DNA from 4 places in the Pantoea sp. KPR_PJ genome. Region 3 is predicted to be linked to each of the others. Evidence: predicted binding sites of a transcription regulator. Region 3 holds the regulator's gene; each other region holds the start of a gene.
The links. Region 3 encodes LexA, which represses DNA repair genes until DNA is damaged. Its sites were predicted from a motif close to TNCTGTATGTACATACAGNA; they were not measured.
Positions count from the first base shown of each region.

Region 1: the regulator LexA is predicted to act here: its motif matches at 4,105-4,124, upstream of HP564_RS00755 (DNA translocase FtsK 4TM domain-containing protein).
Region 2: the regulator LexA is predicted to act here: its motif matches at 5,104-5,123, upstream of HP564_RS04260 (metal-dependent hydrolase).
Region 4: the regulator LexA is predicted to act here: its motif matches at 5,770-5,789, upstream of sulA (SOS-induced cell division inhibitor SulA).

Region 1 covers NZ_JABMIK010000001.1:153,509-161,135, reverse strand. The annotation lists gene lolA (outer membrane lipoprotein chaperone LolA) at 1-272, opposite strand, end outside; gene HP564_RS00755 (DNA translocase FtsK 4TM domain-containing protein) at 450-4,043, opposite strand; gene lrp (leucine-responsive transcriptional regulator Lrp) at 4,163-4,657, opposite strand; gene trxB (thioredoxin-disulfide reductase) at 5,184-6,152, shown strand; gene cydD (cysteine/glutathione ABC transporter permease/ATP-binding protein CydD) at 6,292-7,627, shown strand, end outside.
Region 2 covers NZ_JABMIK010000001.1:890,842-898,468, forward strand. The annotation lists gene HP564_RS04235 (multidrug effflux MFS transporter) at 1-980, opposite strand, end outside; gene HP564_RS04240 (TetR/AcrR family transcriptional regulator) at 977-1,564, opposite strand; gene osmE (osmotically-inducible lipoprotein OsmE) at 1,756-2,091, shown strand; gene HP564_RS04250 (DUF6515 family protein) at 2,170-2,553, opposite strand; gene HP564_RS04255 (L-cystine transporter) at 2,952-4,343, opposite strand; gene HP564_RS04260 (metal-dependent hydrolase) at 4,496-5,086, opposite strand; gene kduD (2-dehydro-3-deoxy-D-gluconate 5-dehydrogenase KduD) at 5,217-5,978, opposite strand; gene kduI (5-dehydro-4-deoxy-D-glucuronate isomerase) at 5,995-6,831, opposite strand; gene hxpB (hexitol phosphatase HxpB) at 6,992-7,627, opposite strand, start outside.
Region 3 covers NZ_JABMIK010000004.1:21,991-29,617, reverse strand. The annotation lists gene zur (zinc uptake transcriptional repressor Zur) at 1-88, shown strand, start outside; gene HP564_RS10655 (CsbD family protein) at 136-348, opposite strand; gene dinF (MATE family efflux transporter DinF) at 539-1,861, opposite strand; gene lexA (transcriptional repressor LexA) at 1,991-2,605, opposite strand; gene HP564_RS10640 (diacylglycerol kinase) at 2,712-3,080, opposite strand; gene plsB (glycerol-3-phosphate 1-O-acyltransferase PlsB) at 3,209-5,632, shown strand; gene ubiA (4-hydroxybenzoate octaprenyltransferase) at 5,685-6,551, opposite strand; gene ubiC (chorismate lyase) at 6,582-7,094, opposite strand; gene psiE (phosphate-starvation-inducible protein PsiE) at 7,164-7,574, opposite strand.
Region 4 covers NZ_JABMIK010000001.1:229,506-237,132, reverse strand. The annotation lists gene mgsA (methylglyoxal synthase) at 1-220, shown strand, start outside; gene helD (DNA helicase IV) at 221-2,275, opposite strand; gene HP564_RS01045 (YccF domain-containing protein) at 2,400-2,843, shown strand; gene yccS (YccS family putative transporter) at 2,853-4,991, shown strand; gene HP564_RS01035 (TfoX/Sxy family DNA transformation protein) at 4,988-5,599, opposite strand; gene sulA (SOS-induced cell division inhibitor SulA) at 5,810-6,301, shown strand; gene ompA (porin OmpA) at 6,654-7,627, shown strand, end outside.

The sequences.
Region 1 (7,627 bases), on a different contig from region 3:
TTATAGAACCACAGGTTTTTGCCATCGGAAATGATCACACTTTCGTCAGGCGCGGTCATATGCCAGTTAAACAGGCTGGGGCGTTTTACCCAGAGTTCACCCTCACCTTCCTGCACATTTGCACCGCTGCTGTCGGTTACTTTTTGGCTGAAGCTGGCGTGAAAACTGTTGACCTTGTTCAGACGCTGCTGCAAATCGCTGGAGGCATCCGCCATTACGCTGGCAGAAGCAAAAACGGCCAACAGGCCAGGCACGATTACGCGTAATTTCATCTGCTTGAATTCCTTATTTGTCTCTATCCAGTGAATACCGTTTTAATTCTGGTCGCCGTTCCGGCATTGAGCCAGGAGAAAAACCCGAAAGCGTTATCTGATATAAGGGGTGGCGCGTAGCTAAACAATGGGCCAGTAAAAACTGGCCCATGATTGTTTGTTGCAAAGCGTGTCGCGCTACATTTCGTGCGGCGGCGGAGAAAGCACTTCGCGGTTACCGTTGTGTCCGGGCTCTGACACAATCCCCTGCGCTTCCATCTGTTCAATAATGCGCGCAGCACGGTTGTAGCCAATGCGGAACTGACGCTGCACGCCGGAAATCGAAGCCCGGCGTTTATCCACCACAAAGGCTACCGCCTGATCAAACAGCGGATCGAGCTCTTCATCGCCCTCCAGACCACCGCTGCCGCCTTCGCTCTCTTCGCCCGCCGTAATACTTTCGATGTACTGCGGACGTCCGCGCGCTTTCCAGTCCTGCACTACGGCATGCACTTCCTGGTCGCGAACAAACGCGCCATGCACACGCACCGGCATCGAGGAGTTAGGCGGCATATAGAGCATGTCACCCATGCCCAGCAGCGATTCCGCACCACCCTGATCGAGAATAGTCCGTGAGTCAATTTTGCTTGAAACGGTGAAGGCGATACGCGTCGGGATGTTTGCCTTGATCAGGCCAGTAATCACATCCACCGACGGACGCTGCGTGGCAAGCACCAGGTGAATACCCGCTGCACGTGCTTTCTGGGCCAGACGTGCAATCAGCTCTTCTACTTTCTTGCCCACTGCCATCATCAGATCGGCGAACTCATCCACCAGCACCACGATATAAGGCAGTTTTTCCAGCACCGGCGGCGTGGTATCCATGCTGTCACCCGGCTTCCAGAACGGATCGGGAATAGGACGGCCCATCGCTTCCGCCTGCTCCACTTTTTCGTTGTAGCCAGCCAGATTACGCACGCCCAGCGCTGACATTAGCTTGTAGCGTCGCTCCATTTCACCCACGCTCCAGCGCAGCGCGTTGGCCGCATCCTTCATGTCGGTAACCACTTCCGTCAACAGGTGTGGGATGCCTTCGTAAACCGACAGCTCCAGCATTTTTGGATCGATCATAATAAAGCGGACTTCTTCCGGCGTCGCTTTATAGAGCATGCTGATGATCATGGTGTTAACGCCCACCGACTTACCGGAGCCGGTTGTCCCCGCTACCAGCAGGTGAGGCATTTTAGCCAGATCGGCCACTACCGGCTGACCGGCAATATCTTTACCCAGCACCACAGAGAGCGGCGACGGATTGTCGCGGAATTTTGCGCAGTCAAGCACTTCGCGCAGATATACCGTCTGGCGGTGCTTATTCGGTAACTCCAGACCCACATAGGGCTTGCCTGGGATCACTTCGACGACACGAACCGCAACCGCAGAGAGCGAACGGGCCAGGTCACGCGACAGATTGGATATCCGTGCGGCCTTCACGCCCGGCGCCAGGTCCAGCTCAAAGCGGGTAATCACCGGACCTGGTGAGATCCCTACCACTTCAGCTTTCACGCGATAGTCACCCAAGCGCGCTTCAACCAGCCGTGCCGTTTGCTCAAGCGCAAACATATCCACCGGCTCCTCTTCCGCAGGCGGCGAGGTGAGCAGGTCCAGCGTGGGCAGGGGCGTAGACGGCTTCTCCAGCGGCTGATTATGGCGCATCAGGAAAGGGTGAATCAGGCTATTGTCCAGCGAACCCGGCTGGGGAGCCTGCGACTGCACCGATGCAGAGACAGGCATCTGAACAGCAGGCGTCTCGACAGCGTCTGGTACAGAAGGCTCAATAGCGGCAGAAACGGGCGGTGCAGCGACAGGCACGGCGGGCTGAGGCACTGACGTCTCCGCTGGCTGCTGCCACGGCGTGTGTGTGGCCGCTGGCGCTTCAGGCTCTGGCGTACTGGCAATAGTGAACAGCGGTTCGCCTGGGCCTTCATCCACCAGATCTTTCATGGGTGAAAAATCAAATACCGACGACGTATCCAGAGTGAAAGCGGGCGCTTCCTGCTCAACGGCGCTGTAGCGCTGACGCTGCTGGGAAGCGAACTGTTGTGCCAGTGCAGCCTGCTCAGCCGCCTCTTCATGATCCTCTCGCGGCCGGGAAGCGAACGGCTGTGCCAGTGCAGCCTGCTCAGCCGCCTCTTCATGATCCTCTCGCGGCTGCCAGCTTTCACCATAGCGCTGCTGCTGCTGGCTGGCGAACGCGTCACGAAGCTGTGACTGCTGCTCATCGTCAGTCTGCTCATGCGACCATTCAGACTCGGCTTTCACCGGCTGAGGCGGCGTATCACTGGCCCGCAGCTGCTCTTCTGCTTTGGCTTTCTCTTCGGCCATGCGCTGAGAAGGCAGTTTAATACCGTAGGAAGCCAGCTCGCGGCGGGTAGGAAGCTTAACCGGATTAGGACGCGGTAGTGCCGGCCCGATGCCCTGCTTGACCTGAGGATTAGACGGCTCTTCCGGTGCAACATCAAACAGGGGTGCAGAGGAGCGCGACGACGCTGCGGTGGCAGCGCTGGTCGCGGCCATGCCTGCAGCAGCGCTTACCCCGGTGTCGCGCCAGTTGCCCATTTGTGGGCCATCGTCCTCTTCCCAGCCGGTAAAGGTGGGTGCCGATGGCTCATCTGGCATATCAAAATGATAACGCGGCGGCTCAGCCGCAACCTCTGGTTGAGGAGGCACAGCCGTAAAGGTATTCATTGTTTGCTGCGACGGCGCAGCGGAACGGGCGATCGCAGGCTGAACAGGCGGCGGCGAAGCAAGGGCCGACGGCATCACTTCTGCAACCTCTGGTGCCGCAACAGCTGGCGCAGATGGTGCAGCAGAAGGGACTACGGCAGACGCGACAGGGGTAGCAGACGACATTGCGGCAGCAGCCGTAGACGGCATTGCAGCCGCCGCGACAGGGGCAGCAACGCCCGCAGCTTCAGCAACAGAAGTCAGTGCAGCATCTGTCGCCGCGGCGGCTTTCGTCAGCAGCGGATCAGCATCGTCATGCGCAACGGTGTTTGCGCTGGTGCGCGGCGCTGAGAGCAGCACGTCATCTTCTTCCTGCGCAGCGGCTTTCAGGCGCGGCGCAGCTTCCGTCTCGTACTCATCCTCTTCATCTTCCTGCCAGGGCTCATCGCGGCGCGAGCGATTGCTTGCAAAGGTCAGCACGCCCATTACGACCCCGCCAATGCGCTCAGCAATCGTCAGCCAGGACCAGCCAGTATAAAGCGTCATGCCTGCCGCCCAGACGCAGAGCAGCGCCAGCGTACCCGTTGCCGGACTAAACCAGGGGGCAATAGCGTTACTGACCAGGCTGCCGATAACACCGCCGGAAGCAAAGTACCAGATGTCATCGGCGTTAAGCGCGGCCAGACCGCAGGTAGTGACCACCAGCGCCAGCACGCCTATCAGGCGCAGGCCGATAGCGAAATAGTCGATATAGTCCTGCTGGTCACGCTGGCGAAAGGCGATCCAGCAGAGCCCAATAATGACCGGGGGAATGGCATAAGCCATTACGCCAAAGATGAAAAGCAGCGTATCGGCCATCCAGGCTCCCACACCACCGCCGAGATTATGAATCGGCTCATGCCAGGCCGTTTGCGACCAGCTCGGATCGGACGGATTAAAGCTAATCAGGGAAACCATCAGATAGACGGCGAAAAGGGAGACGAGTATGAGTAACGCTTCCAGTAAACGACGTCCACTGCTAAGCGGTTTTAACGAAACTTCTTTGTCTTCTGTGTATTCCTGGCTCAAGAGAACTCTCCAGGTGCCTGTAAATTATGAAGGCAACAGCGTCGGGCAAGCCCGACGCTGGTCCTGTATGAATTCACAGGAGTGTATCGAAAGTTCACAGGTTTTGCACCTGCGCTGCGTTATCGGGTTTTGATCACCAGCCGATTGCTCTGTTTGACCTCTTCCATGACCACGTAAGTGCGCGTGTCGTTGACCCCCGGCAGGCGCAACAGGGTTTCGCCGAGCAGCTTACGGTAGGCGGACATATCGGGCACGCGTGTTTTTAGCAGGTAGTCGAAATCACCAGAAACCAGGTGACACTCTTGAGTTTCCTCAAGTTTTTGCACAGCGGCGTTAAACTGTTCAAACACATCAGGCGCACCACGATTCAGAGTAATCTCAACGAAAACCAGCAGTGACGCATCAAGATAGTGCGGGTTAAGTTGCGCGGTATAGCCAAGAATAAAACCCTGACGCTCCAGACGACGCACACGCTCAAGACATGGCGTAGGCGATAATCCTACGCGTTTGGAAAGCTCTACATTTGAAATACGACCATCTTTCTGAAGTTCATTCAGAATATTTCTGTCGATTCTGTCGAGATCTTTTCCGGGGCGTTTCTTATTGTCTACCATTATTATTGTCTCTCTTAATTCCTTCCCTTTACCTGCCACGCCCTGAAAACAGTCGCTGTCCAGAGCATTTATGGAAGTGAAGAAGTCACCTGTGCGCGCTCACGCATCCATCCGCATGACGCATGTTGTCTGTCCACATCATGCGTCATTACCCATGTCAGGCTGTTATTTATCCGGATTTAAGGGTAAAACAGCGAACGAAACCCTGTTTAGCCCCTTTCCTTCATCTTCGCTTCTGCCATTGTTTTCGCAAAAGCGCAGGCGATTGTCAAAGTAAAAAGACCAAATTCAGGACAAGATGCCAGACAGACCGCTGGGTTACTGTTTTTAAATGAGTATTTTTATAGCTGTGCACCAGTAAAAGCCGATTATTGCCCCTTTTTGGCGCAATGGACGTGCAAAACTGACTTTTATCGTCTACGCCGTTTGCAGCTATCGGCAACAAAATTTTCCAGCCCTTTTTTTGCCTCGTTAAATTCCCTACAATCCTGGGTCATGTTGTCAGCCGAATGAAACTGAGGATCCTATGAGTACGGCCAAACACAGTAAATTGCTCATTCTGGGCTCTGGCCCGGCGGGTTATACCGCAGCAGTCTATGCTGCACGCGCCAACCTGAATCCGGTACTCATCACCGGCCTCGAAAAAGGCGGTCAGTTGACCACCACTACTGAGGTAGAGAACTGGCCCGGCGACCCACACGATCTGACAGGCCCTTCGCTGATGGATCGCATGCACGAGCATGCCGAAAAATTTAACACCGAGATTATTTTCGATCATATCCATACCGTGGATTTGCAAAACCGGCCGTTTCGCCTTACGGGCGACAGCGGCGAATATACGGCTGATGCGCTGATTATTGCCACCGGCGCGTCTGCTCGCTATCTGGGTCTGCCCTCTGAAGAAGCGTTCAAAGGCAAAGGCGTCTCTGCCTGTGCTACCTGCGATGGATTTTTCTATCGTAATCAAAAGGTTGCCGTTATTGGCGGCGGCAATACCGCAGTGGAAGAGGCACTTTATCTGGCTAACATCGCTGCCGAAGTTCACCTGATCCACCGTCGCGACAGCTTCCGCGCAGAAAAAATCCTCATTGATCGCCTGATGGAAAAAGTACGTAACGGTAATATCGTTCTGCATACCGACCGTACGCTGGAGGAAGTGGTTGGCGATCAGATGGGCGTTACCGGCCTGACGCTACGTTCAACCCTCAACGAGGCGGAAACGGAGTCGCTGGAGGTTGCCGGTCTGTTTGTCGCCATTGGCCACAGTCCGAACACGGCGATTTTTGACGGGCAGCTGGCGCTGGAAAATGGCTACATCAAGGTGCAGTCTGGCCTGCATGGCAATGCCACACAAACCAGCATTCCTGGCGTTTTTGCAGCAGGTGACGTAATGGACCATATCTATCGTCAGGCTATTACCTCTGCGGGCACAGGCTGTATGGCCGCACTCGATGCTGAGCGTTATCTGGATGGTCTGGTTAAAAACGATCGGTAAGGTGTTAATCGCTTGATCTAAATCATCCGGGGCGACTGTTTTTCAGTCGCCTTTTTTTATGCCCTCGTGCTAGATTCGTGCGCCTGAAGAGAAACCCACTCTTGCTTTCGTTGGTCACTGACAACGCTTACGGTCACGCATGAAAAAAACGCGGCAACAGGAACTTAACCGCTGGCTGCGCCAGCAACGTGCTTTTGGCGGTCGCTGGCTGCGGCTGGCCATGCTTGCCGGACTGGCAAACGCGCTGGTGATCATTGCTCAGGCCTGGCTGCTGGCCTTTTTGCTACAGGCGCTGATTATCGAGCAACAGCTACGCACGCGCCTTCTCCTGCCCTTTACCCTTTTACTGCTCTGTTTTGTACTGCGTGCCGGGCTTAACTATGCCCGGGAGAGTGCAGGCTTTCGCGCCGGGCAGGCGATTCGTCAGGCGCTACGCCAGCAGATACTGGATCGTCTCTCCTCGCTGGGCCCTGCGTGGATCCGCGGCAAACCTGCGGGTAGCTGGGCCACGCTGCTGCTTGAACAGATTGAAGAGATGCAGGATTACTATGCACGCTATCTGCCACAGATGACGCTGGCAGCGCTGATCCCCCTCTGCATACTTCTGACCATTTTCCCGCTCAACTGGGCCGCTGGTCTCATCCTGCTGGTGACCGCACCGCTGATTCCGCTCTTTATGGCGCTGGTCGGCATGGGAGCAGCCGATGCTAACCGCCGCAACTTTGTTGCCCTGACGCGCCTGAGCGGCGATTTTCTCGATCGCATTCGTGGACGTGAAACCCTGCGCCTGTTTCATCGCGCCGATGCCGAAACGCGCGCTATCGCTGACTCAACAGCTGATTTTCGCCAGCGGACCATGGACGTACTGCGCCTCGCCTTTCTCTCGTCAGCCGTGCTGGAATTTTTTGCCTCGCTGGCGATTGCGATCGTCGCGGTTTACTTCGGATTTTCCTATCTTGGGGAACTGCATTTTGGCGCATACGGGCAAGGCGTGACCCTGTTCGCCGGTTTTGTCGCCCTGATTCTGGCTCCCGAATTTTTTCAGCCGCTGCGCGATTTAGGTACGTTTTACCATGCCAAAGCGCAGGCGATCGGGGGCGCAGACGCACTGGAGCGCTTTATGCGCGAAAGCCCTGAGCCAGAGCAACCGACAGGTTCTGTTGTTCCTGAGGCCGACGCCCCCCTCACCCTGGTTGCGCAGGATCTGATTGTGTTGAGCGCAGATAAACAAAAACTGTGCGGTCCGCTGAACTTTACGCTTGCGGCGGGTCAGCGCGTGGCGCTAACAGGAGAGAGTGGCGCAGGCAAAACCGTGCTGATGAACGTGCTGCTCGGCTTTCTGCCTTATGACGGTTCACTGCGCGCCAACGGTGTTGAGCTGCGTGAGATAAGCCGCACCCACTGGCAGCAGCAGATCGCCTGGCTTGGCCAGAATCCCCAGCTGCCCGCCGACACGCTCTATGACAATATCGTGA
Region 2 (7,627 bases), on a different contig from region 3:
GCGGTGGTGGCAATGACGCCATTGCTGGCGATGGTGAAAAAGAGGGCAACCAGCACCAGCGGCAGAGGGGCATCGCTCAGCCCCGCCAGCAGCAGCAGGCTGGAAGCGACAAACGCCAGCGTCAGGCCACCCTTCAGCACGCGATACTCACCCCACAGCGGGCAGAGGCGGGCGCTGGTTTGCGAGGCGATGACCAGACCGATGCCGTTAGCGGCAAAGCAGAAGCTGAACGCCTGCGGCGACAGGCCGTAAATTTGCTGTAATACGAAGGGAGACGCGCCGATATAGGCGAACATGCCCGACATCATAAACGCCTGCGTCAGGCAAAAGCCCATAAAGGGACGGTGGGTAATGACCTGACCCAGTGCGGCCCAGGCCGAAAACACCGACCCCTGGCTGCGGCGTTCTGGCGGCAGCGTTTCGTGCAGCTTCCAGCGTGCCAGCAGGATCAGCAGCAGCGCCGTGGCACCCAGCACAATAAAAATGCCGCGCCAGTTAAGCACCGTCATCAGGACGCCTCCGAGCACCGGCGCACCAATCGGCGCCAGGCCGTTGACCAGCATCAGCAGGGCAAAAAAACGCGTCAGCTCATGGCCGCTGTACATGTCACGCGCCACGGCACGCGAGAGTACCGCACCGCCGGCGCCAGCCAGTCCTTCGAACAGGCGCGCCAGTAGCAGCTGATGAATATCCTGCGCCAGAGCGCAGCCCACTGAGGCGATAAACAGCAGGACCAGCGAGAGCGTGAGGGGACGCAGGCGGCCAAATTTGTCGCTCATCGGCCCGAACAGCAGCTGGCCCGCACCCAGCCCGAGCAGGCCAGCAGTGAGGCTAAGCTGCGCGGTGGCGGTTGAAGTATGAAGATCCTGTGCCAGTTCTGGTAGCGCAGGCAGGTAGAGATCGATGCAGAGCGGGCCAAGCGCCGCCATCAGGCCCAGCGTGATGGCATAGACCAGTCGGTTCGTTGATGCAGGTGTCATTTGTCCTCTGAGGGCGTGATAAGATGATGGATCATCTGTTTATAAAGGGTGTAGAGCAGCTCCGCTGACGCTTTCTGCGTCGTCAGCCGACGAAAAGCCGTGCCTTCAATCAGCACCGCCAGCACCTCAACGCAGGCGGCACGTTGCGCCTCGCTCAGGTGGGGATAGTCCCGGCGCAGTTTTTCGCAGGCATTATGAAACAGCCGCGCTTCTGCACGCTGCAGGATTTCACGGACGCGCGGATTGCGGCTTGCCTCAGCAGCCACCTCCAGCATCAGCATCTCATCCTCTTCGTTCAGGGTTTCCCGGCGGGCGATCATATCGGCGATATGGAGAAGATCGTTCTGTTCACTCATCGCGACCACACGACCGTCAACGATGCGTTTTATCATCTCTTCAATAAGCGCGTTTTTGCTGGGAAAATAGCGATAAATTTGCCCAACGCTGAGGCTGGCGACGCTGGCAAGCTGCGCCATGCTGGCAGCGTGAAAACCTGACTGACGAAAACAGCGTCGCGCTGCCGCGATGATCTCATCCTGTCGCGTACGGTGGCGGGCATCGCGCGCTGCACGCTGTCTGTTCATCTCGCCTCCGAAAAGTAGTTTTGAGAGTGGTTATTCTCGCGCAGGATTATACGGGCCGGGCGGGAGATAAACAGCTTTTTTACGCGAACCTGACGATGAAAAGTCAGCGTAAAATGCACCCATAAAGTTGATAAATCTGCATTTCTGTTCCAGGCTTAAGCTTACATGGACAAAAAATGAGGAACAACAAGATGAAAAAAGCAATGGGTTGTATCGCTGCGGCGCTGACGCTGGTCGCACTGTCTGGTTGTACGGCTTACGATCGTGCTGAGAGCTACGTCAGCAAGCCGGTTGTTAAGGATGTGAAAAAAGGCATGACGCGCGATCAGGTACGTCAGATTGCGGGTCCGGCTTCTACCGAGATTACGATGGTTCACGCACGCGGTACCTGCCAGACCTATGTGCTTGGCGAGCGCGACGGCAAGCCACAGACCTATTTCGTTAGCTACAACGACACAGGCCGCGTGATGAACTATGGCTTCCAGAGCTGTAAAGATTACGACACCGATCCACAGGCTGCACAATAAGCCTGAAAAAACTGAATAACATAACGGCCCGTCATTGACGGGCCGTTTTCATTGGTCGCGATAAGCCGTGCTGCTCGCTTACAGCCCGGCCGGACGCGGCACCTCAATATATTCGCCATTAATATCGCGCTGGTAGTAGTGCCCCTCCTGCACGTAAAAACGTCTGCCGTTAAAGTCGAGCACCCGCATCTCTCTGTAGGGTTCAGCGGGGGGCTGTACCACCACGTAGTTTTCACCCTGGCGCTGATAGTAGTCGCCATTCAGCAGGTAGTAGGTAAGACCGCCAATCAAAACGGCGGTTGCGGCTTCCGGCAGGAAACGCAGCGGACCTGGACCGCCCCAGCCGCGACCGTGACCGCCCCAGTGAGGGCCTGGACCCGGCCCCCAACCACCGGGATGGGCTGAAACAAGGGCTGGCGACAGCAGCGTTAGCGCCAGCATTGAGGCGATAACTTTTTTCATCGGTTTTCTCCTGCGGTAACTGCCCGCAGCATTCTCTTTTTCCGGCGCGAAAACAAGCGCAGAGGCGCGACTTTTTCCTCTTTTTACCACGCTTAACGCTTTCTTAACGACGTCGCCATCATGGCGGCGGATTGTGAAGCACGGGCAGGGTGGAGGCGCTGTTGCAGCCGCGCACTGATAAGGCGCAGAAGAGACCACTTTCTAAAGGCGACAAACCGGTGAAGCTGCCGGGATCCCTGGTCCAGGTTGCGTAATTAACCTTCAGACAGGGACGAGAGGCTAACAGAGGGAAGAAGTAGCAGAAAAGACGGGGCAGAACATAACGCAAAAAAAATGCTGGTGACGTTCACGTCACCAGCATGGAAGGTCGTCGTCAGGTTCAGGGCCAGATAACGCGCTTAGCGATGAGCCAGCTCCGCGTGCTCATCGCTCTCCAGCACCTTTTTATCGGTCATGCCCAGCCAGCGGCTGGTCAGGGAACCGGCAGTCATTGAGCCGTTGACGTTCAGGGCGGTGCGGCCCATATCGATCAGCGGTTCGATAGAGATCAGCAGGGCAACCAGCGTAACAGGCAGGCCCATTGCCGGCAGCACAATCAGCGCAGCGAAGGTTGCGCCGCCGCCAACGCCTGCCACACCGGCGGAGCTGAGCGTGACGATACCCACCAGCGTCGCAATCCAGACCGGGTCGAACGGGTTAATGCCCACGGTCGGGGCCACCATGACAGCCAGCATCGTTGGATAGAGGCCGGCACAGCCGTTTTGCCCGATGGTTGCGCCAAACGAGGCGGAGAAGCTGGCGATCGATTCCGGTACGCCCAGACGACGCGTCTGGGTTTCCACGTTCAGCGGAATACTGGCGGCGCTGGAGCGGCTGGTAAAGGCAAACGTGATCACCGGCCATACCTTGCGGAAGAAGCGCAAAGGATTAATACCGTTCACCGACAGCAGCAGCGCATGGACGCCAAACATAATCGCCAGGCCCAGGTAGGAGGCAACCACGAAGCCGCCAAGCTTGATGATATCCTGCAGGTTAGAACCCGCGACAACTTTGGTCATCAGCGCCAGCACGCCGTAGGGGGTCAGCTTCATGATCAGTCGCACCAGCTTCATCACCCAGGACTGCAGCGTATCAATAGCGACCAGAACGCGCTGGCCTTTGACTTCGTCATCTTTCAGCAACTGGAGCGCTGCTACACCGAGGAAGGCCGCAAAGATCACTACGCTGATAATCGACGTGGGGCTGGCACCGGTCAGATCGGCAAACGGGTTTTTCGGCACAAAAGAGAGCAGCAGCTGCGGAACGGTCAGGTCGGCAACTTTGCCTGCGTAGTTGCTCTGAATGGCAGCCAGACGCGCGCTCTCCTGCGCCCCCTGCACCAGACCTTCAGCACTGAGGTGGAACAGGCCAGTAACCAGCACGCCAACCAGCGCAGAGATGGCGGTAGTAAAGAGCAGAACGCCAATCGTCAGCAGGCTGATTTTGCCTAACGATGAGGCATTGTGCAGACGCGCCACGGCGCTGAGAATCGAGGCGAACACCAGCGGCATCACGATCATTTGTAGCAGCTGCACGTAGCCGTTACCGACAATGTTGAACCAGCTGATAGAGGTTTTCAGCACGTCACTCTGCGCACCATAGATAGTTTGCAGCGCCAGGCCGAACAGCACGCCGATCACCAGACCGACCAGCACTTTTTTCGACAGGCTCCAGCTTTGGCGACCCAGGCGCGATAGCAGCAGTAGCAGCGCGACAAAGGCAACGAGATTAAGAATCAGAGGTAGATCCATGTTGGCTCCAGAGAGCGCGTCCGGCTTTCTGAAAAGCCGAAACGCGAGATATTGTGACACACGAATTAAGTGGCCGTATGGTACCAGCTACCGCTGGTGTCGACTTATATCCAAATGGAATGGCTTATAACCAGACAGCATTTTCTGCGGTTTTAATGTGCTTTTTGCGCAGAAATCAGGCGAGAGACGCCATTTTGCAGGGTATCAAACAGCTGCGAGGTCCAGCCCTGCGCACCAAAGGAGGGCGCGCCCGGCGGAAACCACAGGGAACAGCCTACCAGCACCAGGCAGAGCGTGCGCTCAAGCTGATTGCCTTTCTGGCTTCTGAGGAGGGGCAAACGAAAACGCCAGCGGCAGGGCCATAACAGCGGCACGCCAGCAGGCGTCAGCATATCAGCAACGATGTGGCTAAGATAACCCAGCGTCATGCCCTGCAAAACGTCGGCCGGCAGCAGCCAGTCTTCCGGCACGTTAATCTGAAACAGCCACAGGCTGGCGGCTACTGCCAGCAGGCTGTGCGTAAAGCCGCGATGACCAAATGCACGTGCTATCGGATAGGAGAGCCACTTTAGTCTCTGACCGAGCAACGATTTTGGATGATCAATATCAGGTAACAGGCAGGTAAGCAGCGCGGCGGGAATAAGGTGCCACCAGTCAGCCTGAGCCAGCACGGGTGTCAGCTCAGCGCGTTTAGCAAAAATAGCAGTGGCAATAGCAAAAATTACGTGGCCTTCGCCCGTCATGATAGAACCTGGGTGCAAACTGTCGATGCATCCAGTATAGGGATTTATCCAGTGAATGAGAAGTTGTGACGCTGTAACGAAGCGTGAATTTTACAAGCGAAACGGCGACCGGATGCCGCCGTGCTTTACGTTATCGCGCCAGCCAGCCACCATCGACGGCCAGCGTATACCCATTTACGTAATCGGATGCGGATGAGGCGAGAAAAACCGCCGGCCCCATCATATCTTCCGGTACGCCCCAGCGAGCGGCAGGAATACGGCCCAGAATCTCAGCGCTGCGGCCTTCATCGTTGCGCAACTGCTCGGTGTTATTGGTCGCCATATACCCTGGCGCAATCGCATTGACATTGATGCCGTGCTTTGCCCATTCGTTTGCCATCAGGCGCGTCAGGCCCATAACCGCACTTTTTGAGGCAGTGTAAGAGGGCACGCGGATACCGCCCTGAAACGACAGCATCGAGGCAATGTTGATGATTTTGCCGCCGTGTCCCTGGGCGATAAACTGGCGAGCCACCTGTTGTGAAAGAAAGAATACGCTCTTACTGTTGATGTTCATCACATCATCCCAGTCCTGTTCGCTGAAGCTTAACGCATCTTCGCGACGGATAATGCCGGCGTTGTTGACCAGAATGTCGATCCTGCCCGCTGCGGCGACCGCCTGCTGCACGATGCCGGGCACCTCTTCCGTGCGGATTAGATCCGCCTGTAGAGACCAGAAACGACGACCTAGCGCTTCTACGCGCTGCTGCGTTTCTGTCGCATCGTCTCGATTAACCCCGACGATATCGCAGCCAGCCTGCGCCAGTCCCAGCGCCATGCCCTGACCAAGCCCGGTGTTACAGCCGGTGACCAGCGCGACTTTCCCTTCCAGATTAAATGCGTTGAGTATCATAAGTGCGCCTCCTTTGTTAGCGCAGATCGCGGATATTGACATGATCCATGTCGTCGAAAACCTGATTCTCGCCCACCATGCCCCAGATAAAGGTGTAGCGTTGGGTGCCGACGCCGGCATGAATCGACCAGCTGGGTGAGATCACCGCCTGTTCGTTATGCACCAGCAGATGACGCGTCTCCTGCGGCTGGCCCATCATGTGAAACACGGCGCTCTCCGGGCTCATGTCGAAGTAGAAGTAAACCTCCATGCGGCGCTCGTGTGTGTGGCACGGCATGGTGTTCCACAGGTTGCCCTCCTCCAGACGGGTCAGACCCATTGTCAGCTGGCAGGTTGGCAGAACATCCGGCACCAGATATTTGTTGATGGTGCGACGATTAGAGGTGGCCGCGTCGCCCAGCGTGGTGCGCACTGCCTCCTCTTTGCCCACTTTTTTATCGGGAAAGCGACTGTGGGCCGGTGCACAGTTGAAATAGAACTTTGCCGGGCAAGACGCATCATTGCTGTGGAAAATGAGGTTTTGTGCTCCTTTACCGACGTACAGCGCCTCTTCTGAACCTATCTCCCAGACTTGACTGTCAACCGTTACCGTGCCCGGGCCGCCAATATTGATGATCCCCAGCTCCCGGCGCTCAAGGAAGTAGCTGACGCCCAGCTGCTTGCCCATCTCGTTGCCGAAGGTGACGCTGGTGGCTACTGGCATGACTCCGCCAACGATGATGCGGTCAGTGTGGCTGTAGGTCAGGGTGTAGTCATCTGCGCTGAATATTTTCTCAATAAGAAACTCGCGGCGTAGCGCAGCGGTATCGAGCTGTCTGGCGTGTTCACTGTGAATACTTTGACGAACGTCCATCTTAATCCTCTCTGGCGAAGTCAGGCAGGCGTGCCCCGCGGGGCGTCTGAGGGCATCTTAAAAGGAGTGGACAGGCAATTCAATAAAATTGAAACGTTGTTTTATTTTTTGAGATGGCGATCAACAGATAATAAAAAACCCGCCAGCGGCGGGTTTGTGGTCATCCCAGCAGGTGGGTGGCCGTGAGCTGAGTAAGATTGTCCAGCTTGACATTTGCCAGTGACCAGCGCGGATCGTCGCTCAGCGCGGCAGGTGGCACGACGATGGATCGCATACGGGCGGCTTTAGTGGCGACCATTCCGTTGACAGAATCTTCCAGCGTCACGCAGTGCAGCGGATCAATCTCCAGCCGCGCTGCGGCATCCAGATACACCTGCGGATGGGGTTTACTGTAGGGCAGCACCTCGGCAGAAACCAGCACGTCAAACGCGCCACGCAGTTCAAACAGCGCCAGCACGCGCTCCAGCATCATAAGCGGCGAGGCGGAAACCAGTCCGGTTTTCAGTCCCTGCTGACGGCAGAGGTGCAACGCCTGCCGGACGCCGGGCAGCAGTGGGCGCTGCTCCTCAATTAGCGCCAGTGCCCGGGCAATAATGCGCGCGGTGACCTCCTGCTGTGACGGGCCGGACCAGGGCATTGTTTCGTACCACATGCGCACGACCTGATCGATGCGCAGGCCCAGCGTATCCGGCAGCTCACCGCGGCGGGAGAGATCGACATCCAGCGTGGAGAAAATATCCATCTCAGCCTGATCCCACAGCGGCTCGGAGTCAATTATCAGGCCATCCATATCAAA
Region 3 (7,627 bases):
CTGTGCTGAAGTTGAGGCGTGTGTTCATCCAGATAGCTGCAACCACGACCATGAAAAAGAGGGGAAAAAGCGCGGAAAGCGGGGATAAAGAGCACATCCCTGTGCTGCTCTTTCACTCATCCTGAGTGAAGGGGATTACCAGCGGTAATCTTTGTTCTGGGTTTCCCAGTCGGAGACTTCTTTCTCAGCCTCGTCCTTCGCGTAACCGTAGCGTTCCTGGATTTTGCCGACAAGCTGGTCGCGTTTACCTTCGATTACCTGCATATCATCGTCGGTCAGCTTGCCCCATTTTTCTTTAAATTTACCTTTGAACTGCTTCCAGTTACCGCTCGCTTCGTCTTTATTCATTTTCAGACCTCCACGTCATCCTTAGTTTTACATACCACCGCGTAACGGCGGTACGACAATACAAAGCGCTGCTCTGTTGCGCTGTTGTAAGGTAATTGTAGTAGACGAATCGGCAACTGCCGGACAATTACAGATCATTACAGAATAATCTGTTAAAAATCAGCACCTGCTGGCGCTGCCGTCTGGCTAATCAGCTGGAAAACCAGCGGCTTAAGCGCCACTCCCGCCGCCAGATAAACCACAGTGAGATGCCGCGTAGCGCAAGGAAAACGGTTATTGCCAGCCATAAGCCGTGATTACCCAGCCAGGGCAGCGTCAGCAGCGTCAGGAAGTAACCCAGCGCGGCAACAGCCATACTGTTGCGCATTTCGCGCCCGCGCGTAGCGCCAATAAAGAGACCATCCAGCAGATAGCACCAGACGCCCGCCAGCGGCAGAATGATTTGCCAGACAAGATAGCGATCGACCTGCTGCCGTAGTGGCTCCAGCGAGGTAAGCAGCGCCACAACGGATTCACCACTCACCGCATAAATTAGCGCAAACGCCAGCGCCACACATCCCGCCTGACGACACGCCGCGTGCCACACCGCCAGCAGCTTTTCGCCATCACGCGCACCGTAGGCTTCGCCTGACACGGCTTCGACCGCATAGGCAAAGCCGTCAAGCGCATAGGCGGTAAACGTAATAAACATCAGCAATACGGCGTTAGTCGCGACGATCTCCGGCCCCAGACGCGCTCCCACCAGCGTTAGCGAGGCGAAGCAGAGCTGTAACAGCAGCGACCGCAGCATGATGTCGCGATTCAGGCGCAGCAGGCGGCTGATGTCGCCACGCCAGCTCTTCTGCAACATCGCCGGGGTGATACCGCGTATTTTCAGCACTCGCCATACCATCGCCAGTCCAACGGCCAGCGTGACATATTCTGCCACCGCCGTGGCGGTTGCTGCACCTGCCACGCCCCACTTCAGACCAGGCACCAGCCAGAGGTCGAGCAGAATGTTCACGCTGTTGCCCACCACCAGCAGAACAACCGGCGCACGCACATACTGCACGCCCAGCAGCCAGCCGAGAATAACCATGTTTGCCAGAGTTGCAGGCGCGCTGAGCCAGCGGATATGGATAAAGCGTGCGGCCTGCTCCAGCACCTGCGGATCGCCGCCCGCCAGCCGTCCTGCCAGGATACTGAGCGGATCGCGCAGCAGGATAAACAGCACACCAGCCAGCAGTGCCATTATCAGCGGCTGCGTCAGAGCGCGAGCGAGCGCCAGCGGATCGCGTGCGCCAAAGGCCTGAGCGGTAAGCCCTGTCGTGCTCATGCGCAGAAAAAGCAGCAGCATAAAGACGAAACTGGTTATTGTGGTGCCAATCGCCACGCCGCCGAGATAAATCGGACTATCGAGATGACCGATAACGGCGGTGTCTACCAGACCGAGCAGCGGCACGGTGATATTAGAAAGGATCATCGGCAGCGCCAGCCGCCAGAGGTGTCGATCGTGTGCAGTAAAGAGACGCATCAGCCGGTCCATGCCTGAAAACGCAGGAAAGATGAATGGGCTACCGGGGTGTTAGTAGCCCAGACCGCATACGCAGGGATTCGCGTTCAGACGCCCGACAGAGATCGGCCGGCATCTGAAACGCGCTGGTCAGAGCCACTCGCCGTTGCGTACCACGCCTACCGCCAGACCTTCAACGGTCAGCGACTGCGTGCGGGTGTCGACCACGATAGGTTCGAAGTCATTATTTTCTGGCAGCAGATGAACCACCGTGCCCTGCTTTTTCCAGCGTTTTACCGTGACTTCATCGTCGATGCGCGCCACCACGACCTGGCCATTGCGGACATCCTGAGTTTTGTGCACCGCCAGCAGGTCACCATCCATAATGCCAATATCTTTCATCGACATACCAGCAACGCGCAGCAGAAAATCAGCAGAAGGTTTGAACAGGTCAGGGTCAACTTTATAGTGCGTTTCGATATGTTCCTGCGCCAGCAATGGCTCACCGGCTGCGACGCGGCCAATCAACGGCAGGCCATTCGACTCTTCTTCTTCCATCAGCAGACGAATGCCGCGCGATGCGCCAGAGACAATCTCAATCACGCCTTTGCGCGCCAGCGCTTTCAGATGCTCTTCAGCGGCGTTCGGGGAACGGAACCCCAGCTGCGAGGCAATTTCCGCACGCGTTGGCGGCATGCCCGTCTGGTTAATATGGTCGCGAATCAGGTCATAAACCTGTTGCTGCCTGGTGGTTAATGCTTTCATCCCGCCCCCTGGTTGTTTATACAGTCGCTGTGAGTATATACAGGTATTGGCGAAATGAAAACCGAAACCCAGGGAAATAACAGGCATTTGGGCAATTATGGAAAGCCTACCGCAAATGCGACCAGAGCAGCGCGATCCAGACAAACATCGCCAGTATAATCGCCAGCAAAACGGCCGCGGAGCCCATGTCCTTCGCCCGTCCCGCCAGGGGATGGCGCTCCTGACCGATACGGTCAACCACGGCCTCAATGGCACTGTTAAGGATCTCAACAATGATGACCAGCACTACCGATCCAATCATCAGGATACGTGCAACGGTATCGACATCCAGCCAGCAGGCTACCAGAATAGCGACAATAGCAGCGGTCGCCTCCTGACGAAATGCGGCCTCATGCTGCCAGGCGGCGCGTAATCCTTGCCACGAGTAGCCAGCCGCTTTCACAATCCTGAGTAAGCCGGTGGTATTACTTGCCATTGCGAGGGAACCCTTTTAGTTGTTTAACGTCAATGTGTGGGCCGGGTGCGTTTGGCACCGCCACAGATCTTCGCAGCACTTTCTGTTATGCTTGCGGCGCTTTGCTAACAAGAGGCTTCATGTTGTCTATGTCAGGTTGGCGTAAACTTTATTATAAATTGTTGAATTTACCACTCTCTGTTCTGGTAAAAAGTAAGGCCATTCCGGCCGATCCCGTTTCCGAACATGGACTTGATCCCACGCGGCCGATTATGTACGTGCTGCCATACGATTCCAAGGCGGATTTAATGACGCTGCGCCAGCAGTGTCTCAAACATAATTTGCCCGATCCGCTTGTTCCGCTGGAAATTGACGGCGCGCTGCTGCCACGCCATGTGTTTATTCACGATGGGCCACGCGTGTTTCCCTATTTCGTGCCAAACACGGAATCGGTAAAAATTTTCCATGAGTATCTGGATCTGCATCGCAACAATCCAAATCTGGATATCCAGATGCTGCCGGTATCGGTGATGTTTGGGCGTGCTCCGGGCCGTGAGGTTCAGGGCAACGATGCCCCGCACCTGCGCGAACTGAACGGCGTAGAGAAGTTTTTCGCCACGCTCTGGAACGGTCGCGACAGCTTTGTACGTTTTTCCCCCACGGTCTCACTGCGCTGGATGGCCACGCAGCACGGCACCGATAAATCTATTGCGCAGAAGCTGGCACGTGTGGCACGCATACACTTTGCTCGCCAGCGTCTGGCCGCCATCGGCCCGCGTCTGCCGGCGCGGCAGGATCTTTTCAACAAGCTGTTGCAGTCCAAAGCGATTGAGAAGGCCGTAGAAGAGGAAGCGCGCAGCAAGAAGGTTTCTCACGAGAAAGCGCAGCAGAACGCCGTCGAGATGATGGAAGAGATTGCGGCTGACTTCTCCTATGAGGCGATCCGCATTACTGACCGCGTCATGGGCTGGCTGTGGAGCCGCCTCTATCAGGGCATCAACGTCAACGGCGGCGAACGCGTGCGCCAGCTGGCGGAAGATGGCCATGAAATTGTTTATGTGCCCTGCCATCGCAGCCACATGGACTACCTGCTGCTCTCCTATGTGCTTTATCACCAGGGGCTGGTGCCGCCGCATATCGCTGCGGGCATCAACCTGAACTTCTGGCCAGCCGGCCCGATTTTCCGTCGCCTGGGCGCATTCTTTATCCGACGCACCTTTAAGGGCAATAAGCTCTACGCGACTGTTTTCCGCGAATACCTTGGCGAGCTGTTCAGCCGGGGCTACTCCGTTGAATATTTCGTAGAGGGTGGGCGCTCACGTACTGGTCGCCTGCTTGACCCCAAAACCGGCACGCTGGCAATGACGCTTCAGGCGATGCTGCGCGGCGGTAACCGCCCCATTACGCTGGTGCCGATTTACATCGGCTATGAGCATGTGATGGAAGTGGGTACTTACGCCAAAGAGCTGCGCGGCGCAGCAAAAGAGAAAGAAGGCTTTATGCAGATGGTGCGCGGCCTGCGCAAGCTGCGTAACCTTGGTCAGGGCTACGTAAACTTCGGTGAACCGCTGCCGCTGGTGAACTACCTGAATAAGCAGGTACCCGAATGGCGTGATGCCATCGATCCCATTGAGCCGCAGCGCCCCAGCTGGCTAACGCCCACGGTCAACGATATTGCGGCGCGTGTGATGGTGCGCATCAACGAAGCGGGCGCGGCTAACGCGATGAACCTGTGCGTAACGGCACTGCTCGCCTCCCGTCAGCGCTCACTAACCCGCGAACAGCTGATTGAGCAGCTGGAGTGCTATACCGAGCTGCTGCGTAACGTGCCCTACTCGCCCGAATCGACGGTTCCGCCGCTTTCAGCGGAAGAGCTGCTGAATCATGCGATGAGCATGAACAAGTTCGAGACCGAGCAGGACAATATTGGCGACATCATCATTCTGCCGCGCGAGCAGGCGGTGCTGATGACCTATTATCGCAACAACATTCACCACATGCTGGTGATGCCGTCGCTGATTGCCGCCATTATTCAGCAGCATCCGAACCTGAGTGAAGCCGAACTGCTGCGTCAGGTCCGGCTGATCTACCCCATGCTGAAAAGCGAGCTCTTCCTGCGCTGGGAGAGCGACGCGCTGCCGGCCTTGCTGAATGCGCTGTGTCAGGAGCTGGCGCGCCAGGGCCTGATCACTCTTCAGGATGGACAGCTGCGTCATACTGCCGCCCGCTACCGTACCTTACAGCTGCTGGCTGCGGGCATTCGCGAGACGCTGCAACGCTTCGCCATTACCTTCTCTATTCTAAGCGCCAGGCCGACCATCAACCGCGGCACGCTGGAGAAAGAGAGTCGGATGCTGGCTCAGCGTCTGTCGGTGCTGCACGGCATTAACGCGCCGGAGTTCTTTGATAAGGCGGTGTTTACGACGCTGGTGCTGACGCTACGTACTGAAGGCTATATTAGCGATACCGGTGATGCCGACGTTGAGCGCACTCACGCCACCTGGCTTATTCTGGCAGATCTGATTACCAGCGATGTGCGGCTGACGATTGAGAGCGCGGTGGCGCACGAATAATTCCTGCAGGTGAAAAAGTAAAGGGCGACAGAAATGTCGCCCTTTTTAATGTTTAAAACAGCTGGTTAAACGGCGGTGTGTTTAACAGTACGCCGACAAAAATCACCAGCCCCACATAATTGTTGTTCAGGAAACCCTGAAAACAGGCCGCGCGCTCACGCTGAACAATCAGCTTTTGCTGGTAGACAAACAGCGCAGCGGCAGCCAGAAGCGCCCAGTAAAACAGCGCGTTAAGCTGCATTAACGCTCCCGCCAGCGCCAGCAGACCCAGCGTCGCCAGCTGCAGCAGGCCAATTATCAACTTGTCGTAGCGGCCAAAGAGAATAGCGGTAGATTTGATGCCTATTTTCAGGTCGTCATCACGATCGACCATGGCGTACTGCGTATCATAAGCCACGGTCCAGCAAACGTTCGCCAGGAATACCAGCCAGCATTCAACTGGTAAGGACTCACTAACTGCTGCCCAGGCCATCGGAATCGCCCAGCCGAACGCCGCGCCTAATACCACCTGTGGCAGGTGGGTATAGCGCTTCATAAAGGGATAGGACCAGGCGAGTGCCAGTCCGCCCAGCGAAAGGAGAATGGTCATCAGGTTCATGGTCAACACCAGCGCAAACGCCAGCAGCCCTAACCCCGCAAACAGGAGCTTCGCCTCTTTCTCGCTGACTGCGCCGCTGGGCAACGGGCGGCCTGCGGTGCGCTTAACGAAGCCGTCAACCTTGCGATCGGCAAAGTCGTTAATCACACAGCCCGCCGCACGCATGACAAACACACCAGCCACAAACACGACCAGCACCGATAGCGGCGGCACCCCCATCCCGGATAGCCACAGCGCCCACAGCGTTGGCCAGAGCAGCAACAGCGTGCCGATAGGTTTATCAATACGCATCAGGCGGCTATAGGCCTGAAACTTGCTCATCTGTACGCTTTTTTCCACGTTTCATCGTCCTCAGGCCAGGTCGCGATAAAGCGGCGAGGCGGGTAAAAATAGTTCAGTCAACAGCAGCGGTTTCCCGGATAAGCGCAGGCGCGAGCGGCGGCCCCACAGCGCACCAACGCTGCCAGGCTCGATAAAATCGCGGCTCAGGGTAGAAGAGGAAAAGAGGTAGCGGCCAAGCGGGCGAGTGCCCAGCTGTTGCAGCATCTGCTCCGGGCCATTAAGCGTACTCTCTGGCACCAGCGTGCGACCAATCAGCCAGGGTTCATCGTCACCGCACAGTACGATTTCTCGCAGCCAGAAGCGCGCATCGTCCGGTAGCAGCGCCCTTTCGTCGGTGAGCTCATCGGCCTCAATAAATTCTTCGCGCATCGGCCGCACCGTTACCTGCCGACAGTGCTGCTCGAAGCGGCGCGTCATGGAGTCCTCCTCCATCAGCCAGTCCAGCAGCGGCGCGGTCAGCGTTGCATGCGTGGATGGCAGCCAGTTGAGCGCGCGTAATAAGCTGAGCGCCTCTTGCGACATTTCACCACTCCCGTCAATTTTGAGGGCAACAGTGTAGCGCAGAGGCGCGGCGGGCACACCTGGCGGCGACTATTCGCGTTTCAGACGGTTACTGTTCGCCAGCCACAGCGTCACCACCAGAATCAGGATAGCGCCAGAATAGCAGAGCGTATCGAAAGGGTTTTTATGGTCGACGATGATCAGCCGGATAATCGCCGTAATGCCGATATAGACAAAATAGCGCAGAGGAAAATGATAGCCGGACTGGAAATATTTCACGATTAGCGCGATAAATTCGAAGTAGAGGAAATAGATAACAATCCCCTCGATCAGCAGATAGGAGGAGGCCTGTTCGCCCGTGTTCAGCAACACGTTAGCAAGATGCAGCGTCTCTTTGCCGAGGAAGACGGCCAGAATGACGGCCAGTGCCAGCAGTCCCAGGTTAAGCACCCACTGTAGTACCACTGCAATGTACTGACCGCCGGTGGATTTTGCGTTCATGATTAGCCTTTTTGTCACTCACAGAAATGACTTTGCATCATGCTTCAATGTGA
Region 4 (7,627 bases), on a different contig from region 3:
GGGAAAAATTGATGCGCTTATTTTCTTCTGGGACCCGCTTAATGCCGTTCCGCACGACCCGGATGTGAAAGCGCTGTTGCGTCTTGCCACCGTGTGGAATATTCCCGTCGCCACCAACCGCGCCACTGCGGATTTTATCGTTCAGTCTCCACTGTTTGCTCAGGCAGTAGAGATTGAGATCCCCGACTACCCGCGTTATTTGCAGGCGCGCCTGAACTAATCAGGCTTTGCGCAGCAAGGGGACGCCAAGCTGATGAAGCTGCTCGACAAAAACCGATGGCTGCTCACGGTCATATAGCATCCACACCTGCTGGCGTGCCCGCGTCAGTGCGACATAAGCAAGACGCCGTTCCTCCGCATCCGGAAAATCTTCCGGCTGCGGCAGCAGCGCCTGCTCTATCACGGACTCGCGCGCAGCGGCAGGAAACCCCTCTTTACCCGCCTGTAAACCCAGCACGATAACAAAGTCAGCCTGTTGACCTTTGCTGGCATGGATAGTCATAAAATCCAGGTTAAGTTTCGGCCAGCGCGTCCTGGCTTTATCCAGTACATCGGGCCGCAGGTGGTGATAGCGTGCCAGCAACAATACACGCTCCTCCTGTTTTACGTATCCGCTCAGCTTATTCAGCAACGGCTCCAGCTGCTCCTGCGGCAGCAAACCAACGGCTTTTTTGTTGCCTTTCGTCAGGCTGTTAAGCGGTTTGCGCAGCTGATGGGGGTTTTGCTGGATAAAACGGTTTGCAATATCGCCGATGCGGTCGTTAAAGCGGTATGTGGTATCAAGAACGCAGCGATCGCCATCGCCAAAATAGTGGTGAAACGCGGTGGTCAGGCTCATTTCTGCGCCACTGAAGCGATAGATGGCCTGCCAGTCGTCGCCAACGGCAAACAGCGTGGTTCGCTTGTTCTGCTGGCGTAGCGCCGTCAGTAAGGCTGCCCGTTGCGGCGAGATATCCTGAAACTCGTCCACCAGAATATGCTTCCACGGACTGATAAAACGCCCTTTATCAAGAAGGGCAACCGCCTGGTGGATGAGGCCGGAAAAATCGACAGCCCCCTCTTCTTTCAGTGCGCTTTTCCAGGCTTTCAGCAGCGGAGCCATCAACTTAATGCGCTTACTGAACAGCTCTCTGACCTCGTCGGGCACCTCAGCGATCATTGCCGCCTGCGCGCCGCCATGCATACGCATCAATCCCAGCCAGCGTTCAAGACGCGAAGCCAGACGTCTGGCCAGCCGATCATCCTGCCAGAAATGGCCTTCCGGAAGCTCCCACTCCAGCTCGTCACGCAGCCATTGCCGCCAGCCATTCGCCTGCGCTTTTTTCTCTTCACACTGCTGACGCCAGACCTTAATAAGCAGTGCGTGACGCGCAGCGGTATCGCTCTCCAGCTTGCTAATCGTCGGCTGTTTATTGCTGCCTTCCCGAATGATATGCAGCGCCAGGGCGTGGAAGGTACGCGCCTGAATATTCGTCACGTTCAGCCGCGACTGAATACGATCGTTCATCTCCTCTGCTGCCTGGCGGCCAAACGCCAGCAGCAGGATCTGCTCAGGCATAGCCAGTTTGCGCTGTAACAACCAGCCAGCGCGCGCGACCAACACAGAGGTTTTGCCGCTTCCCGCGCCAGCCAGCACCAGTACCGCATCCTCTCCGTTAACCACGGCTTCACTCTGTGAGGCATTGAGTGGTGACGTTTCCACCGTCGCAAAGAAGTGATGATGCGCTTTCAGCACGTGCGCGGCCCAGTCGCGGTTGCGCTGACGCAGCGTTGCCTCGCCCTGCTCTAGCCAGCGCTGACAGAAATGATAAAGCTCGCGGCAGTCACTGATTTGGCTAAGGCGCTCAAGCGGCAGTGGTAGCGCCGCGAACTGCTTTTCGATAGTCGCGCGCAGCGCATGAAGCTCACTACGCTTGATCCAGCGATCCTGGTTACCGAATTCTTCAATCTCTGTTTTGAGCTGTGTCAGCACCTCAACGCAGATGGCACTCATTTCCAGGCTCCAGTTCTGCCAGGCCTGTTGCAAATAGTGGTAAAAGCGCTGGGTCTCCTGCCATTCTGTGCCGTGCAGACGCACGACTTTTTCGTCAGGTAACAAAAACTCCAGCTCGCCCCAGACCATGCCGCGCTTACAGTTGATATCCAGCAACGCGTTAAAAGGAATCAGATATTCGTGCCTGTCACCGCTGACTTCCACCCCAGCCGCCAGCAGGCGAACGCGGTTATAAGGATGTTGGGCAAGTCGTTTACCCATCGATGTCGCTTTGAGTTCCATGTCTACACCGTCAAACGGGAGGTAAGAATATCGGGAGTTTACCTGTCAGACTCTTGACGCTCCAGCCTTAAAACAGGCTAAACTTGGCGGCACATCTTGCGGAAAGCAAAAGGAAAAGAACGTCATGCGTACCGTGCTCAATATTCTCAATTTTTTTCTCGGTGGCTTTATTACCACCCTCTGCTGGCTGTTTGCCACGCTGGTCAGCATTGTGCTGATTTTCACGCTTCCGCTGACGCGCTCCTGCTGGGAAATTACCCGACTCTCGCTGCTCCCCTATGGCAACGAAGCGGTGCATGTCGACGTGCTACGCCCGGAGAGCAAAAGCGCGCTGATGAACACCGGGGGGACCTTCCTCAATATCTTCTGGCTGATCTTTTTCGGCTGGTGGCTCTGCCTGACGCACATTTCCACCGGAATCATTCAGTGCCTGAGTATCATTGGCATCCCCGTAGGCATTGCCAATTTTAAAATCGCCGCAATTGCGCTCTGGCCAGTGGGCCGCCGGGTCGTTCCGGTTGAAGAGGCGCGCGCCGCGCGTGAAGCCAACGCTCGCCGCCGTTACTGAGGTCAACCGATGATGTCGAAAGCGTTGCCGGGCTGGCGCAACTATCTGTTCAACAGTACCTGGCGCTATCTGCTGCGCATCTTTCTGGCATTAACCGGGTGCGCGGCCGTTCCCTGGTGGCTGCACCAGATTGACTGGACCATTCCGCTTACGCTGGGCGTGGTGGCCGCCGCGCTGGCGGATCTGGACGATCGTCTCAGCGGCCGCCTGCGCAATCTTTTTATTACCCTGCTCTGCTTCTGCATCGCCTCAGTCTCAGTAGAACTGCTGTTTCCTCACCCACTTATTTTTATCGTGGGGCTGGCCCTGTCGACCTGGGGCTTTATCCTGCTCGGCGCGCTTGGCCAGCGTTACGCGACTATCGCATTTGGTGCCCTGCTGATTGCCGTCTACACCATGCTGGGCATCGGGCTGTTTTCCCAGTGGTATATGCAGCCTGTCCTGCTGCTGGTCGGTGCGCTCTGGTACAACCTGCTGACCCTGTCTGGCCATCTGATGTTTCCGGTGCGGCCCGTACAGGAGCAGCTGGCAGGCAGCTATGCGCAGCTGGCGCAATATCTCGAGGCCAAGGCTAACCGGTTCGATCCAGACGGCGAAGCAGAAGATGATGCCACTCTGATTCGCACGGCCATGGTCAACAGTCAGCTGGTAGCACAGCTCAATCTGACAAAAACGACGCTGCAAAGCCGTCTGCGCGGCGACCGAGGCTCGCGCAGCACCCGACGCAGCCTGCATTATTATTTCGTGGCGCAGGATATTCACGAACGTGCCAGCTCATCCCACCTGCAATACCATCTGCTGCGCGATGACTGGCGCTACAACGAAATTCTCTTTCGCTTTCAGCGGCTGCTCAATATGCAGGCACAGGCGTGCCGGCAGCTGTCACAGTGCATTCTCTTGCGGGAACGCTGGGAACACGATCCGCGCTTCGAGCGTGCTTTTGACCGTTTACAAACCGCGCTGGAACGCCTGCAGCAAAATGAACCTGACGCCCCTCATCTGCGCCCGCTCTTCTGGCTGCTGCGCAATCTGCGCGCCATCGATGCACAGCTGGGATCGATCGAATCGGATCAGTCTTTCGCCAGCGACAGCCCATTGAATGACAACCGACTGTCGCGTGAAGGGCTGAGCGGCTGGAGCGATATCCGTCTGCGTATAAGCCGTCATATGACGCCTGCCTCAGCGCTGTTTCGCCATGCAGTGCGTATGACGGTTGTGCTCTGCGTAGGCTATGGCTTCATTCAGCTCACCGGTCTCGATCGTGGTTACTGGATCCTGCTAACCAGCCTGTTCGTCTGCCAGCCTAACTATAATGCGACCCGCCGCAGGCTGGCGCTGCGTATTGCGGGTACGCTGGCAGGTATTGTTATCGGCCTGCCGGTCCTCTGGCTGGTGCCCTCAACGGAGGGCCAGCTGATCCTGATTGTGGTGAGTGGCGTGCTCTTTTTTGCCTTTCGTCAGGTCCAGTATGCGCAGGCGACGCTGTTTATCACGTTGCTGGTGCTGCTCTGTTTCAACCTGCTGGGTGAGGGGTTTGAAGTTGCTCTGCCGCGCATTGTGGATACGCTACTCGGATGTGCCCTTGCCTGGCTGGCGGTCGCGTTTATCTGGCCCGACTGGCGTTTCCGTCAGTTGCCTGTGGTGGCGAGCCGAACGCTCAATGCGAACTGTCGTTATCTGGATGCCATCATGGAGCAGTATCACCAGGGCAAAGATAACCGTCTGTCCTACCGTATCGCACGCCGCGATGCCCACAATGCCGATGCGGAACTGGCATCCGTCGTCTCCAACATGAGCGGTGAATCACGTACTCAACAGAAGCATAAAGAGTCCGCTTTTCAGCTGCTCTGCCTTAACCACTCTTTTCTGAGCTACATTTCAGCGCTGGGGGCGCACCGCGACAGGCTGACCGATGATGCGCTACTGGCGTTGCTTGATGATACGGTTTGCTATGTTGAAGATGTGCTGCAAACCGATGTCGTCGGTGATAAAGAGGCGGAAAACATGCAACACGCGCTGACGCAGCGTATCAGCGATCTGGCCGCCGATCAGGAGACACGCGCGCCGCTGGTATTGCAGCAGTTGGGTCTGCTGGTCGCGTTGCTGCCCGAGATCGCCCGCCTGCGCCGCACCCTCGCTGACGTTTAAGAGGCGGTCTGCTTTAGCGTCTGCTGATACCACTCATTAAGCTCCGCTCTGACCGCCTTTGGCAGAGCGGCCTCATGCCGTCCCTCAATGGCGCCCTCCAGCGCCAGCAGTGTCTTAAGGCCGACATGCTGATTAATTGCCCGGAGTTTGAGCCAGCACTGCTTAGCTCCCAGCTCCAGTAAATGTCGGACGGTTTTTACGCCCGCCTCCTGCAGCATCAGCTCCATGCGCAGGCTCAGATTTGGCAAATCTTTGAGTCGGGAGGTGAGCTCTCTTTTCTGCGATTCCTGTCGTGCCGTACTGAGCGAAGCGGCCGAAAGTGCCAGCAGCTGGCGTGCATCATTCCAGAGTGCATCGTCAACGCGATAGTAGTTGAGATTGACTGAAGTGCCGCGTTTGCGAAACACCAGCGGCTGCATCGGCTGTTTTGCAGCATAGGCTCGCAACGCTTCGCTGGCGCGCAGGTAGAGTGCATCATCATTGATTAGCGCAAAAACCACCTTTTCAACTGCCAGCGAATAGCCACCAAACTGCGTGCGAGACTCGACGGAGCCCAGCGCGGCGAGGTGCTCGCAGGCACGTTCTACAACCGGATGTTGTTTTTTCATGGCTCGCTCTCCTTGTGCGAAAAATTCAAAAAATCCACTTGTTTCAGCCCGTTAGAGATATAGAAAAAATCCTTAACGGGTTCAATGAATAAATGCTTTCTCGTCAGACCTTCTCCAGTTTTTGCGAGCCGTTTTCCAAATTTGAGGTTGATCTTTGTGCATGAAGTCATTACTGTATATCCATACAGTTCAAGACTGAGTGACCTACTTATGCGTACACAACACTTTAATAATGCAGGCTTTGTTCAGCGTCATGCCTCCTCGGCCAGACCGTCGCCACACAGCGGCTGGATTACGGAGCTACGCTATAGCGAGCAGCCCGGCATGATGCAGATGTTGCTGTTGCCGTTATTACAGCAGCTTAGTCAGGAGTCTCGCTGGCAGTTGTGGTTAACGCCCGCGCATAAGCTGAATCGCGCCTGGCTTCAGCAGTCAGGGCTGCCGCTGGAGAAGAGCATGCACGTTGCGGATTCCGAGCGTTGTACCTCAGTTGAAGCGATGATTAAGGCTTTACGTACAGGCAACTACAGCGTAGTACTGGCATGGATTCCGTATGATTTAGAAGAAGAAGAGCGTCGCGCTCTGGAGCAGGCTGCGGCGGAAGGTAAAGCACTGGGTTTGATTATGCGTGCAAGTTCACCTTCGGTTGAGTCGCTACGACCAGCAAAAGGGCTAAAAATTCAGTCGGATTTGTTTCATTAAGTAAAATTAGGATTTTTCCTTGGTTTTTTTTGTTTTCTGTTTCGGCTAAACCACTGATTCTTTTCCCTCCAGCTTTGACAATGGTTTAGCTGCATTTTGCTGATAAAGGCAGCGGGATGAAGACCAGGGTAAATGTTAGAATATGTGTATAACGCCCTGTTTTTTTGCAGCATCCCCTCACATCATACTTGTAAGTTTCCAATCTCGTTGTAGACTTTACCTCGCCAGGGTGCTCAATAATCTCCGTTTTTTATCGGTAGAGTCATAAGCGAGCGTATTAACCCGGCGAAGGATTACAACCAAGAGCATCCCTTTTTGCTCATTGCCTATTTGGATGATAACGAGGCGCAAAATGAAAAAGACAGCTATCGCAATTGCAGTGGCACTGGCTGGCTTCGCTACCGTAGCGCAGGCCGCTCCGAAAGATGACACCTGGTATACCGGTGCTAAACTGGGCTGGTCTCAGTATCACGATACTGGTTACTACGGTAATGGTTACGGCAACAACAATGGCCCGACCCACGAATCTCAGCTGGGCGCAGGTGCATTCCTGGGCTATCAGGCTAACCCGTACCTGGGCTTTGAACTGGGTTACGACTGGCTTGGTCGTATGCCGAACAAAGGCACCGTGAACAACGGCGCATTCAAAGCACAAGGCGTTCAGCTGGCTGCTAAACTGAGCTACCCGATCACTGACGATCTGGACATCTACACTCGTCTGGGTGGTATGGTATGGCGTGCAGACGCAACTCAGAACAACCAGGTTAACGGCCGCATCAGCGACCACGACACCGGCGTTTCTCCGCTGGCCGCTGTGGGTGTTGAATACGCTCTGACTCAGAACTGGGCTACCCGTCTGGACTACCAGTGGGTTAACAACATCGGCGACGCAGCCACCGTTGGCGCACGTCCTGACAACGGCATGCTGAGCGTAGGCGTTTCATACCGCTTCGGTCAGGATGAAGTTGCACCGGTTGTAGCTCCGGCTCCGGCTCCGGCTCCAGTTGTTGAAACCAAGCGTTTCACCCTGAAGTCTGACGTGCTGTTCACCTTCAACAAATCTACCCTGAAGCCGGAAGGCCAGCAGGCTCTGGACCAGCTGTATAGCCAGCTGAGCTCAATGGATCCGAAAGACGGTTCTGTTGTTGTCCTGGGCTTCACTGACCGCATCGGTTCTGACCAGTACAACCAGAAACTGTCTGAGAAACGCGCTCAGTCAGTGGTTGACTACCTGGTTTCTAAAGGTATCCCGTCTAACAAGATCTCTGCACGTGGCATGGGTGAATCTAACCCAGTTACCGGCAACACCTGTGACAGCGTGAAAGG